3 regions of the Jejuibacter calystegiae genome follow, and region 1 is predicted to be linked to each of the others. Evidence: predicted binding sites of a transcription regulator. Region 1 holds the regulator's gene; each other region holds the start of a gene.

Region 1 (4,594 bases):
TTTCTCCGCAGAAGAGCTTTCGTGGTTTACTCTGCCAGTGATGACCGTTTATGACGCCAACGACGCAAATAAGACCGCCACCTGGTCAGTTCGCGCCGATCGCGCCAAACTGACTAAAGATCGTATGCTGTATTTGTACGGAAATGTGGTGGTGACCGCGCTGGCGCCAGATTCGCAATTGCGTAAAATCACCACCGATAATGCCCAGGTGAACCTTGTGACACAGGATGTTACTTCTGATGACCTCGTCACGCTGTACGGGACCACATTTAATTCCAAAGGCCTAAAAATGCGCGGAAACCTGCGCAGCAAAACTGCCGAGCTGATTGAAAAGGTTAGATCCTCATATGAAATCCAGAATAAACAAACACAGCCTTAATCTCCTGCTGGCCGGTACGCTTTTTGCCGCAGCGCTCCCGGCCTTTGCAGTTACCGGTGACACCGATAAACCGATCCATATCGAATCCGACCAGCAGTCGCTGGATATGGAAGGCAACGTGGTGACCTTTACCGGCAACGTAGTGGTGACTCAGGGCACGATTAAGGTGAACGCCGACAAAGTGGTGGTGACCCGTCCGGGCGGCGAAAAAGGTAGAGAGGTGGTGGAAGCCTATGGTAAACCTGCCACTTTCTACCAGATGCAGGACAACGGCAAACCGGTGAAAGGCCACGGCAGCAAGATGCGCTACGAGCTTCAGAATGATTATGTCATCCTGACCGGTAATGCATACCTGGAGCAGCTCGACAGCAACATCAAGGGCGATAAGATCACCTATCTCGTAAAAGAGCAGAAAATGCAGGCTTCCAGTGAGAAAGGCAAACGCGTGACAACCGTTCTGGTACCGTCACAGCTTCAGGATAAAAACAATTCCGGTCAGAAGAGTAACTAATTTCGTATGGCAACACTCACTGCAAAGAACCTCGCCAAGGCCTATAAGGGCCGAAAGGTGGTAGAAGATGTCAGCCTGACCGTGGAGTCCGGCGAAATCGTCGGTCTGCTTGGCCCTAACGGCGCCGGTAAGACCACAACCTTCTACATGGTGGTGGGCATCGTCCCGCGCGATGCCGGTAATATCATCATCGACGATGAAGACATCAGTCTGCTGCCGCTGCACGCCCGCGCCCGCCGCGGCATCGGCTATCTGCCTCAGGAAGCGTCCATTTTTCGGCGCCTGAGCGTCTTCGACAACCTGATGGCGGTGCTGCAAATTCGCGACGATCTGTCGGCGGAACAGCGTACCGATCGCGCCAACGAGCTGATGGAAGAGTTCCACATCGAGCACCTGCGCGATAACCTGGGTCAATCCCTCTCCGGTGGGGAACGTCGACGGGTCGAAATCGCCCGCGCGCTGGCGGCTAATCCCAAATTTATCCTGCTGGATGAGCCCTTCGCAGGGGTCGATCCCATCTCGGTTATCGACATCAAACGCATTATCGAACACCTGCGCGACAGCGGTCTTGGCGTCCTGATCACCGACCATAACGTTCGCGAGACGCTGGCCGTCTGCGAACGCGCTTATATCGTCAGCCAGGGGCACCTGATTGCCCATGGTACGCCTGATGAGATCCTCAAGGACGACCAGGTGAAACGCGTGTATCTTGGGGAAGAGTTCAGACTCTGATAGGGTAAGGACTGGACGCCGCACGCCCCTATGAGTGCGCGGTTTCATCGAAACATTGACCTGAGGTAGCTTGTTCTGAACATGAAGCAAGGTTTGCAATTAAAGCTGAGCCAACAGCTTGCCATGACGCCCCAGCTGCAACAGGCCATCCGCCTGCTGCAGCTCTCCACGCTGGAACTCCAGCAGGAGCTTAACCAGGCGCTGGAAAGCAATCCCCTGCTTGAACAGAGCGACCCCCTTGACGAAGTCGCGACCACCGAAAGCAGCGACAGCGAAACGCTCGATAGCCGGGATGCGCTGGAACAAGACTCCATGCCCGAAGAGCTGCCGCTTGATGCCAGCTGGGACGAGATCTATACCGCAGGCACTCCCTCCGGTACCGGCACTGACTATGTCGACGACGAACTGCCCATCTACCAGGGCGAAACCACCCAGTCCCTTCAGGACTACCTGATGTGGCAGGTTGAGCTAACTCCTTTCTCCGACACCGATATCGCCATCGCGACCTCTATTGTCGACGCCGTCGACGACACCGGCTACCTCACCATCACGGTCCAGGACATTCTGGACGGCATGGGCGATGAAGAGGTGACCCAGGAAGAGGTAGAGGCGGTACTCAAGCGCATTCAGCGCTTCGATCCGGTTGGCGTGGCTGCCCGCGATTTGCGGGAATGTCTGTTGATCCAGCTTTCTCAGTTCGCGCCCGAAACCCCGCGCCTGAATGAGGCGCATCAGATCGTCAACGATCATCTCGATCTGCTGGCCAATCATGATTTTCGCTCGCTGATGCGCGTTACGCGCCTTAAAGAGGAGGTGCTGAAAGAATCCGTCGGGCTGATTCAGTCCCTCGATCCACGCCCAGGCCAGTCGATTCAGACCAGCGAGCCGGAATACGTTATCCCTGACGTGCTGGTCCGTAAGCACCAGGGACGCTGGGTTGTGGAACTTAACGGCGACAGTATTCCGCGCCTGAAGATTAATCAGCAGTATGCGGCCATGGGGACCAGCGCCCGTAACGACAGCGACAGCCAGTTTATCCGCAGTAATCTGCAGGAAGCGAAGTGGCTGATTAAGAGTCTGGAGAGCCGTAACGACACCCTGCTACGCGTCAGCCGCTGTATTGTGGAACAGCAGCAGGCCTTTTTCGAACATGGTGAAGAGCATATGAAACCCATGGTGCTGGCCGATATCGCCCAGGCCGTTGATATGCACGAATCCACCATCTCACGCGTCACCACTCAAAAATACCTCCAGAGTCCAGGAGGTATTTTTGAGCTCAAGTATTTCTTCTCCAGCCACGTGAGCACCGAAGGCGGCGGCGAAGCCTCCTCTACGGCTATCCGGGCGTTGGTGAAGAAATTAATCGCTGCGGAGAATCCCGCCAAGCCACTGAGCGACAGTAAGCTCACCGCCATGCTCTCCGACCAGGGGATTATGGTGGCGCGCCGAACCGTTGCGAAGTACCGAGAGTCTTTATCGATTCCTCCGTCTAACCAGCGTAAACAACTGGTCTGACTCAACAGATAAGGAAGACACTATGCAGCTCAACATCACTGGACAAAACGTCGAAATCACCGATGCATTGCGCGATTTTATCAATCCAAAATTCGCCAAGCTGGAGCAGTATTTTGATAGGATCAATCAGGTCTATATTGTGTTGAAAGTGGAAAAGGTTTCCCACGTCGCGGAAGCGACGCTGCACGTCAACGGCGGAGAGCTGCACGCCAGCGCGGAAGCTCAGGATATGTACGCGGCCATTGATGGCCTGATCGACAAGCTGGCGCGGCAGTTAACCAAACATAAAGATAAACTGAAACAACACTAATTGTCCGGGCGTTTCTGTGACCCGTGCGGCTCGCCATTGCGGCGGGCCGTTCCCGCAGAAGGCTTAGGTGAAATTATGATGAACAATGATTTAGCGCTGCAACTGAGCAATGTCCTTAACCAGGAGTGTACCCGAAGCGGCGTCCCGTGCCAGAGTAAAAAGCGGGCGCTGGAGGTAGTCAGCGAGCTGGCTGCCAAACAGCTGGGGCTGGCTCCCCAGCTCGTGTTTGAGGCTGTACTGACCCGGGAGAAAATGGGGAGTACCGGTATCGGTAACGGTATCGCCATCCCCCACGGTAAGCTGGAAGAGGATACCGAACGCGCCGTGGGCGTCTTTATTAAGCTGGAGACCCCCATCGCCTTCGATGCTATCGATAATCAGCCGGTGGATCTGCTGTTCGCGCTGCTGGTGCCGGCGGACCAGACCAAAACGCATCTGCATACGCTGTCTCTGGTAGCGAAACGGCTGGCGGACAAAACTATCTGCCGTCGGCTGCGAGCGGCGCAAAGCGATGAAGAGCTTTATCAGATCATCACTGAAGAAAACCTGGATGTTGAATAATAAACATTCCGGCAGGAATCACGGCCGCGTAGCAACGCGGTCGATTAATGGGGGGAGAGACTGCACATGGTGCTGATGATTGTCAGCGGCCGTTCAGGTTCAGGGAAGTCCGTGGCACTGCGCGCGCTGGAAGACATGGGCTTTTACTGCGTCGATAACCTGCCGGTCGTGCTACTGCCGGAACTGGCGAATACGCTGGCTGAGCGCGGTATTTCGGCGGCGGTCAGTATCGACGTCCGTAATATGCCGGAATCGCCGGAAATCTTTGAACGGGCAATGGACAGTCTGCCCAAAGCCTTTTCGCCGCAGTTGCTGTTCCTGGATGCCGATCGCAATACCCTGATTCGCCGCTACAGCGATACCCGACGCCTGCATCCGCTATCCAGCAAAAACCTGTCGCTGGAAAGCGCTATCGACCGTGAGAGCGACCTGCTGGAGCCGCTGCGTTCCCGGGCCGACCTCATTATCGATACCTCGGAAATGTCGGTACACGAACTGGCGGAGATGCTCCGTACCCGGCTGCTGGGCAAGCGGGAACGCGAGCTGACCATGGTCTTCGAATCCTTCGGCTTTAAGCACGGTATTC
Region 2 (4,594 bases), 1.4 Mb from region 1:
GAAACATCTGGCTCTCTTCGCGCAGCAGTTCCCGCAGGCTACCGAGCATTGGCGCCGCCATCTGATTATAGAGTTCCGGATCCGCCGTGACCGTTAACAGCGTAATCTGCGCCCCCGACGGGCGCGCCAGTTCGACCGCTTTTTCCACCAGTCGATCGCTTTCCGGGGTCGCCGCCACGGCGACCAGAAGATGACGCCAGCTCATAATGCCTCCTGCCTTACGCGTCGCTTCACTCCTTAAAGTCTGGTCTATTTTCGGCGGAATAACAGGGGGAATGGGCTATCTGGCATAAAATGTTCACCGTTATTTAATTCCCAGCCGCTTAGCTAACCGGTGCAGGTTGGCGACATTGACATCGAGCTCTCTGGCCGCGGCTGCCCAGTTGCCGTGGCTGTGCGTCAGGGCCTGGCGCACAGCGCGACGCTGGAAGTCGTCGGTGGCATCGCGCAGCGACAGCCCCAGGGGCGCAGGCTCTTGGATGCTGACAACCGGTGCCAGAGAAGTCGGGGAATGAGACGGGTCGTTAAGCGCGAAATGGCCGGGCTCCAGCACCACCTCGCTGCCGGAGCCGGTGGCTCTGGCCAGTACGATGGCGCGATAAATCGCATGTTCCAGTTCGCGGATATTGCCAGGCCAGCCGTAGTGCAGCAGGCGCTGAAGCGCTCCCTGGCTCAGCACTACCTGGGTCAGACCCAGACGCTGGCGGCTCTGCTCGCAGAAAAAACCAGCCAGCAGGGCGATATCGTCGCCGCGCTCGCGCAGCGCCGGGACCGACACCGGGAATACACTCAGGCGGTGGAACAGATCGGCGCGGAAGTTGCCGTCCAACACCTCCTGCTTAAGGTCGCGATTGGTGGCGGCCAGGACCCGTACATCGACCCGCAGGCTGCGATCGTCTCCCACCCGCTGGATATCGCCGTACTGCAGCACCCGCAGCAGTTTGGCCTGCAATGGCAAAGAAAGCTCGCCGATCTCATCCAGAAACAGCGTGCCCTCGTGGGCCATTTCGAATTTACCGCTGCGATTGCTGATAGCGCCGGTGAAGGCGCCTTTCACGTGGCCGAACAGTTCGCTTTCCGCCACGCTTTCCGGCAGCGCGGCGCAGTTCAGATAGACCAGCGGCTTTTCCGCACGCGTCGAAGCCCGGTGGATGGCGCGGGCCACCAGTTCCTTCCCGGTGCCAGTTTCGCCGCTAATCAGTACGTTGAGATCGGAAGGGGCGACAATCTCAATCTCTTTCTTAAGCTGCATCATGCCCGGTGACAGGCCGATCATCTCGCTATCCGGGGCTTTGCTTCCCTGATGGGGCGCGGGCAGAACATCGTGGTTTTCCAGTTGTTCAATCAACAGGGCGTTATTCAGGGCGCCGGCCGCCAGTACGGCGATAAGCCGCAGCTCCTCATCGCTAAAGGTGTCGAACTGGGTCGGGTTCATGCCGTCCATGGTCAGGGCGCCGATCAGCGTCTGGCTGGCGAACAGCGGCAACCCCACGCAGGCGTGCACTTTCAGTACCTCCTGGTCCGGGATCAGTCCGTCGTAAGGATCGGGCAGTGTGCTGTCCGCCGGGAAGCGCACCACATCCCCGGCGCGGGCGATAGCCTCCAGGCGTGGATGTGCTTCCAGGGCAAAGCGTCTCCCCAATACGTCGGGAGAGAGGCCGTCGATGGCCAGTGGCCGGAACTGTTGCTGCTCGTAGCGCAGCAGGGCGCAGGCGTCGCAGTCCAGCACTTCACGCAGGGTGCTAATCAGCCGCTGGAAGCGGTTTTCCTGACTGATGCCGTTCTGGAGCTCAATAGCGATTTTCGCCAGTAGATTAACGGAGAGGCTCATCGATTGTCCCTTGTCGTCATTATGACTGTATTGGATGTCAATATGACAATTATAGGTATAGTCACTATGACAATCAAAAAATTGTCTAAAAATAAATTATCTTCATAAATCAATAAATTAAAAAGTTGGCACGGATCCTGATATATGACAGACAACACACTTATTTGTCAGTACATCATTGATCGAGGTTAACAATGGCTATTCACGTTAAGAACAACATCCACTGGGTCGGGCAGCGTGACTGGGAAGTGCGTGATTTTCACGGCACCGAATACAAAACCCTGAAAGGCAGCAGCTACAACAGCTACCTGATCCGCGAAGAAAAAAACGTCCTTATCGACACCGTTGACCACAAATTTAGCCGTGAATTCGTGCAGAACCTGCGCGCGGAAATCGACCTTGAGAAGATCGATTATATCATTATTAACCACGCCGAAGAGGATCACGCGGGTGCGCTCTCTGAGCTGATGGCCGCTATCCCCAATACGCCGATCTACTGTACCGCCAACGGCGTGGATTCCATTACCGGCCATCATCATCACCCGGAGTGGAACTTCAATGTAGTGAAAACCGGCGATACTCTGGATATCGGTAATGGCAAACAGCTAATCTTCGTTGAAACCCCGATGCTGCACTGGCCGGACAGCATGATGACCTACATGACCGGCGATGCAGTGCTGTTCAGCAACGACGCCTTCGGTCAGCACTACTGTGACGAACACCTGTTCAACGACGAAGTAGACCAGGCTGAGCTGTTTGAGCAGTGCCAGCGCTACTACGCCAACATCCTGACGCCGTTCAGCCGCTTGGTGACGCCGAAAATTACTGAAATCCTCGGCTTTAACCTGCCGGTAGATATGATTGCCACCTCTCACGGCGTGGTATGGCGCGATAATCCGACCCAGATCGTTGAGTTGTATCTGAAGTGGGCGGCAGACTACCAGGAAGATCGCATCACCATCTTCTACGACACTATGTCCAACAATACCCGCATGATGGCCGACGCTATCGCACAGGGAATTAACGAAGTGGATCCACGCGTGGCGGTGAAAATCTTCAACGTGGCGCGTCACGACAAAAACGAAATTTTGACCAATGTCTTCCGCTCTAAAGGGGTACTGGCGGGCACCTCGACCATGAACAACGTGATGATGCCGAAAATCGCGGGTCTGGTAGAAGAGATGACCGGTCTTCGTTTCCGTAACAAACGCGCCAGCGCCTTTGGTTCCCACGGCTGGAGCGGCGGTGCGGTGGACCGGCTCTCTACCCGTTTGCAGGATGCCGGTTTTGAAATGTCCCTGAGCCTGAAGGCCAAATGGCGCCCGGACGTCGACGCGCTGGCGCTGTGCCGCGAGCACGGCCGGGAAATCGCCCGCCAGTGGGCCTTGTCTCCGCTGCCTCAGACCGCCAGCGTCCCGACGGCGGAAAGCGCCAGCAGCGAGCCGGAGCAGTCGGCAAGTGTCGGTTGCGCCGACCTGGGGCCGCGTATGCAGTGCAGCGTCTGCCAGTGGATCTACGATCCCGAGCAGGGCGAACCGATGCAGGGCGTTGAGCCGGGCACGCCCTGGAGCGAGGTGCCGGATAACTTCCTGTGCCCCGAATGTTCGCTGGGTAAAGATGTTTTCGATGTACTGGCTTCGGAGGCAAAATGAGTCAGGGTATCGTCATTATCGGGTCGGGCTTCGCGGCCCGACAACTGGTCAAAAGTATCCGTAAGCTCGATGCCGGGGTGCCGCTGACCCTGATTGCCGCTGACAGCATCGATGAGTACAACAAGCCCGATCTCAGCCATGTGATGAGTCAGGGGCAGCGGGCGGACGAAATGACCCGTCAGCGCGCAGGAGAATTCGCCGAACAGTTTAACCTGCGGCTGGTGCCGGACACCTGGGTTACGGATATCGATGCCGATAACCGGGTGGTTAAAGGCAACGGTCAGCAGTGGCACTACGACAGCCTGGTGCTGGCCACCGGCTCGTCGGCGCGTCTGCCGCCAGTCGAGGGGCGGGAGCTGTTGCTGACCCTTAACAGCCAGCAGGAGTACCGCGCCTGTGAGTCGCGGCTGATAGATGCCCGTCGGGTCATGATTCTTGGTGGTGGTTTGATTGGCTGTGAACTGGCGATGGATTTCTGCCGCGCCGGTAAGCAGGTGACCGTGGTTGATAACAGCCCCAGCCTGCTGGCTTCGCTACTGCCGCCGGAAGTGAGCGGGCGTCTGCAGCATAAGCTCAGCGCCATGGGGATTGAGATTCTTACCGGTCAGCAACTATTGATGCTTGAGCGCGGCGCAACCGGGCTGGAAGTTCGCCTGGCCAGCGGCAGGGTACTGGAAGTGGATGAAGCGATTTCCGCTATTGGTCTGCATGCTAACAGCGATCTGGCGCGACGCGCCGGTCTGACGGTGAATCAGGGGATTGTGGTGGACGACGGGCTGCGTACCTCCCGGGAGCATATCTATGCGCTGGGTGACTGTGCCGAAATCAATGGCCGCCTGATGCCATTTCTGCAACCAATACTGCTGGGCGCCATGACCCTGGCGAAAAATCTACTCGGTCAGAATGCCAGCCTGAAGCTGCCAGCGATGCTGGTGAAAATCAAAACCCCGGAACTGCCCTTACAGCTGGCGGGGGAAACACGGCGAAACGACCTTAACTGGCAGATTTCTACAGGGCCGGAAGGGCTGATCGCCAAAGGTTTCGACCAGGCCCAGAAGCTGTGTGCTTTTGTGGTCAGTGAAGGGCAGGTACCTCAGGCCTTCGCACTGCT
Region 3 (4,594 bases), 2.1 Mb from region 1:
TGCCGGGGTGTTCCAGGGTTGGGCAGGGCCATTGCAGATGTCCCATCTCGCCGATTTTCTCCCAGGTGGCGCCATAGAACAGCGGACAGAGTTCGCGCATCTCATCCCAGATTTGCTGATTACTGTCGTAGTGCATCGGGTAGCCCATGGCGCTGGCTATCTGGCTGATTATCTGCCAGTCGCGGCGAACGTCGTCGCGTGGGGTAATCGCCTGCTCAAAGCGCTGGAAGCCCCGGTCGGCGCAGGTAAAGATACCGCCGTGCTCGCCCCATGAGGTGGCGGGCAGCAGCACATCGGCTTTTTCGGCGGTTTTGGTCATAAAGATATCCTGCACGATCAGCAGGTCGAGGGCTTCGATGCCACGCCGTACCAGCCCCAGATCGGCCTCGGTCTGGAGCGGATCTTCTCCCATGATGTAGTACGCCTTAATCTTCCCTTCCAGCGCCAGATGCGGGACATCGGTGATGCGTACTCCGATTTTGTTATCCATTGCGGCCGGATCGACGCCCCAGGCGGCGGCGAATTTGGCCCGGGTCCGGGGATCGTCCACCCGCTGATAGCCGGGGAAGTGATCCGGCAGAACGCCCATGTCGCAGGCGCCCTGGACGTTATTCTGGCCGCGTACCGGGCCAACGCCCACGTGCTCGCGGCCAAGGTTGCCGGTGAGCAGCGCCAGGCTGGAGAGCCCTTTGACCACATCCACCGCCTGGCCAAATTGGGTGACGCCCATGCCCCACATCACGGTAGCGGAGGGGGCTGCGCAATAGAGGCGCATGGCCTGGCGTATCGCCGCGGCGGGCACGCCGGTAATGCCTTCCACCGACTCCGGCGCGTAGTTTTTCACCGTTTCGCGCAGCGCCTCCAGCCCTTCGGTATGGCGCGCCACCCAGGCACGATCGTAGAGCTCTTCTTCCAGCAGTACGTGGATAAAGGCATTAACCAGCGCCATATTGCTGCCGTTGTTGAGCTGCAGGTGCAGATCGGCAATACGCGCCGTTTCAATTTTGCGCGGATCGCAGACGATAATCCGGGCGCCGCGCTGTTTGGCCTTCAGCACCCGACGCGCCACGATGGGGTGAGAGTCAGCGCAGTTATAGCCGAAAATCAGCAGGCATCTGGAATTTTCGATATCGGCGATGGCGTTGCTCATCGCCCCGTTGCCCAGGGTCTGCTGAAGGCCGGCCACCGACGGGCCGTGGCAGACCCGGGCGCAGCAGTCGACGTTATTGGTGTTAAGCACCGCGCGGGCAAATTTCTGCATCACGTAGTTGGTTTCGTTACCGGTTCCCCGGGACGAGCCGGTGGTCATAATGGCCTGGCTGCCGTAGCGCGCCTTAATGTCGCTCAGGCGCTCTGCGGTATAGCGAATGGCTTCGTCCCAGGTGACCGGCTCCAGCGGTCCATCTTTGCGGTAGCGGATCATCGGCTGTTTCAGCCGGGGGGTTAGCAACCGGGTATCGTTAAGGAAGTCCCAACCGTAGTAGCCCTTCAGGCAGAGTTCATTCTGATTGGTTACGCCGTTAGCCGCTTCAACGCGGGTGATGCGGTTGTTGTCCACAACCAGTTTCAGTTTGCAGCCCGCACCGCAGTACGGACAAACGCTGGTGATTTTTTTCATCAATAACAGACCTGTTAAGAGTTGAAAGCAGGGGAATATCAGCGGGTCAGCGCAGTGATATCGTCAAGTGCCGCACGGCGGCGTTTTTCCAGGCTAAGCTGCTCGAGGCGATTGCGATCGATGCAGACAATGGCGTTAGTCGGGCAGGCTTCCAGGCAGGCGGGGCCTTCCTTACGGTGATGACATAAATCGCACTTATTGGCCTCTGCCTTGTCCGCCATCACATTCAGACCGCTGCCGCTGTTGCGCACCACCGGGCGAACCACCACCTCCATGGCGCCGTAAGGGCAGGCCACTACGCAGGTTTTGCAGCCGATGCAGCGCTCCTGGTGGACGTGGACAAAATCGTTGTCCCGACTGATGGCGCCGTTGGGGCATACCCGGGCGCAGGGGGCGTCCTCACACTGGCGGCACAGGGTGGCCGTCGAGATATTGACCCCTTTAATCACGTGAATGCGGGGCAGGAAGGTGTGCGGCGTCAGGGCGGCGCAGTCCTGATCCTGCTGGTGAGAGACCACGCAGGCGACTTCGCAGGTACGGCAGCCAATGCATTTGCTTGAATCGGCAATGATGAAGCGGTTCATCATATTCTCCAGCTCTGGTTTATAGATGCGTGACCTGGTTAAGCATAAAGCGTGCCATTTATTTAACTTATTGAAATAATTATGTTTTGTTAATTATGATATTGAAGGGCGAGTGGCATTGACACTTTTGACGAAGAGGTATCGTCACGGTAGGCATGTCGTCAGTAAGGGGGATAACGCCGACATCAGACTGGCGTTAACGGTATCGGCGATCAGAGCATTGAGTGGGGATGAGGTCGCGGGGCGTCTTTCTCTTCCAGCAATCCGTCGATGGAGATATCTTCATCGAGCGTATCCCAGTGGATCCCGCGGGGGGTTAATTCCCAGTCGTTCAACTGGCCGGGCGTGGCGTTTAATAATCGGGGAAAGCGCGCCAGAGGGATCCTGAGCGTGCGGGCGTTGCTGAGTTCGATCAACATGGCGGCGCCATCGAACTGTATGTTTTTAGCCGAAATAGTCATTCCATGCCTCCAGAAATAAAACCTGGTTCTGTTTAATGATCTCTGCTGAGGTTCTCAGTTCCCTGAAATCCAGATTGTCATCTCTGGCTAATTTTACTACAGGTGTCAACCAGAATTTGGCTTCATCTCCTCTTTTCATGACGTGAATGTGGGGTGATTCAAGCGGTCGTCCTTCATTGGTGTAAAAGAAGAACCTGAAACCGGATATGCGTAGTATCGCGGGCATCATTGCCTCCGTTTTTCGTCCTGAACAGGCCGCCGCGTAGTCAGCGGCGGCGGAAAAACAGAGATACTATGCAAAGGCGTAAGAGGTAGCCTGACGGGTTAAAGCTGCGAGATGCCTTCCTGTTCCTGCCAGTTTTCCAGGCGGCGATGGAGATCTTCCACGGCACGGCGTACCGGTTCGGTCATCGGGTAGCAGAAGCCGACGATATCGGGCTGGATACCCACGAAGATAACCTGTTTCACATCGTCCTGTAGCTGCTCCACCAGATAGTTGAGCGGCATATTGTGGGTGGTCATCAGAAACAGCTCGGCGATATCTTCCGGGTCGATAATCCGCATCTCGCCGGGGTTCAGGCCCATATCGGTGGCATCGACAATCAGCAAGCGATCCGGGCGCAGTTCGCGAATGGCGACGATGTCATTTTCCGGCGCGCTACCGCCGTCGATAACCACCCATTCGCCGCGCGGGCTGGTCTGGCACATTTCCGCCAGCAGCGGACCGGCGCCGTCATCGCCCATCATACTGTTGCCCACGCACAGCAATACATCAGTCATCTTGCCTCCTTACCATCAGGTAGACTGCGGGTTCCTGTTGAATCGTTCGGAGCAGTCGCATCAATTCGCGACTCCAGTTCTGCTGCTGCGGCGTTTGCTGAGGCAGCGCCGCGTCTAAAGCGGTTGCCAGCAGGGTCACGTGGCTCTGGTCGACAACGATTTCGCCAAAGCGCGTTACGCCGGTCATTTTGCGCTGCGCTTCGCCCGCGGGCAGCGTGGCGACCCACGCCGGCCAGGCTTCCAGCGGACAGACCAGCGCCGCCTGCAGGCAGTCGATAATCCCCAGATGGTGGCCAATGGCCAGACTGTAGTAGACAACCTGTTGGGCCTGGTCCGGCGTATTTTCGTTTTCATCAACGAATTTACGGCTCAACTGGCTGAAGATAACGCGCCCGCTCATCGGATTCGCTCCCGCTCAACCACCTCGTTCAGCGCTGTGACGATCTCATTAAGGCGCGGATCCTGCTGTTCATTAAGCCAGCCCGCCAGGGCGCCGTCGCCCTCTGCCAGATGCTGCATGTAGTCGTTGGCGATCTGCCGCCCGTAGCGATAGCCCGCCATACGTCGCGCGGCCCGGTCGATGCGGACCCGCAGCGGCTGCACCATATCCGGATGTAGCAGGCTGGCAGGCTGGTTGTCGCTTTCACCTGGCTCCCGGGCGTGGATCTTCTGTTCCAGCAACCCTAACGCCATGGCAAAACCATAGAGCGTGGCGGCGGGCGATGGCGGGCAGCCGGGAATATAGACGTCCACCGGCACGATCTGGTCGGTACCGCCCCAGACGCAGTACAGATCGTGGAAGATGCCGCCGCTATTGCCGCAGGCGCCGTAGGAGATACAGATTTTGGGGTCTGGCGCCGATTCCCAGGCGCGCAGGGCCGGGGAGCGCATCGCGCGGGTTACGGCGCCGGTAAACAGTAGAATATCGGCGTGACGCGGCGACGGCACCACCTTGATGCCGAAACGTTCGGCGTCGAACACCGGTGAAAGGGTAGCGAAAATTTCAATTTCGCAGCCGTTACAGCCGCCGCAGTCTACCCGATAGACCCAGGCAGAACGCTTAATTTTTTTCAACAGCGACTGCTTCATGCTGGCAATGGACTCATCCACCGTCATGGGGAGTGGCTGACCAGAGGCCGAACGCGGACCCA

What was found. The regulator sigma-54, encoded in region 1, starts transcription at its own class of promoters, with help from an activator protein. The targets are predictions, from matches to a motif close to GTTGGCACANNTTTCGCTNT.
Region 2: a site for sigma-54 is predicted at 1,956-1,975, ahead of norV (anaerobic nitric oxide reductase flavorubredoxin). Genes of this name have one in related genera too.
Region 3: a site for sigma-54 is predicted at 2,242-2,261, ahead of hydN (electron transport protein HydN). Genes of this name have one in related genera too.

The regions. Positions count from the first base shown of each region.
Region 1 covers NZ_CP040428.1:620,289-624,882, forward strand. Annotated here, with positions in the region: gene lptC (LPS export ABC transporter periplasmic protein LptC) at 1-379, shown strand, start outside; gene lptA (lipopolysaccharide ABC transporter substrate-binding protein LptA) at 348-890, shown strand; gene lptB (LPS export ABC transporter ATP-binding protein) at 897-1,622, shown strand; gene rpoN (RNA polymerase factor sigma-54) at 1,704-3,137, shown strand; gene hpf (ribosome hibernation promoting factor) at 3,160-3,447, shown strand; gene ptsN (PTS IIA-like nitrogen regulatory protein PtsN) at 3,523-4,008, shown strand; gene rapZ (RNase adapter RapZ) at 4,075-4,594, shown strand, end outside.
Region 2 covers NZ_CP040428.1:4,391,465-4,396,058, reverse strand. Annotated here, with positions in the region: gene uspC (universal stress protein UspC) at 1-205, opposite strand, end outside; gene norR (nitric oxide reductase transcriptional regulator NorR) at 305-1,831, opposite strand; gene norV (anaerobic nitric oxide reductase flavorubredoxin) at 2,026-3,483, shown strand; gene norW (NADH:flavorubredoxin reductase NorW) at 3,480-4,594, shown strand, end outside.
Region 3 covers NZ_CP040428.1:2,726,038-2,730,631, forward strand. Annotated here, with positions in the region: gene fdhF (formate dehydrogenase subunit alpha) at 1-1,618, opposite strand, end outside; gene hydN (electron transport protein HydN) at 1,657-2,202, opposite strand; gene FEM41_RS12425 (DUF2442 domain-containing protein) at 2,415-2,663, opposite strand; gene FEM41_RS12430 (DUF4160 domain-containing protein) at 2,647-2,889, opposite strand; gene hycI (hydrogenase maturation peptidase HycI) at 2,988-3,443, opposite strand; gene FEM41_RS12440 (formate hydrogenlyase maturation HycH family protein) at 3,436-3,843, opposite strand; gene FEM41_RS12445 (NADH-quinone oxidoreductase subunit B family protein) at 3,840-4,594, opposite strand, start outside.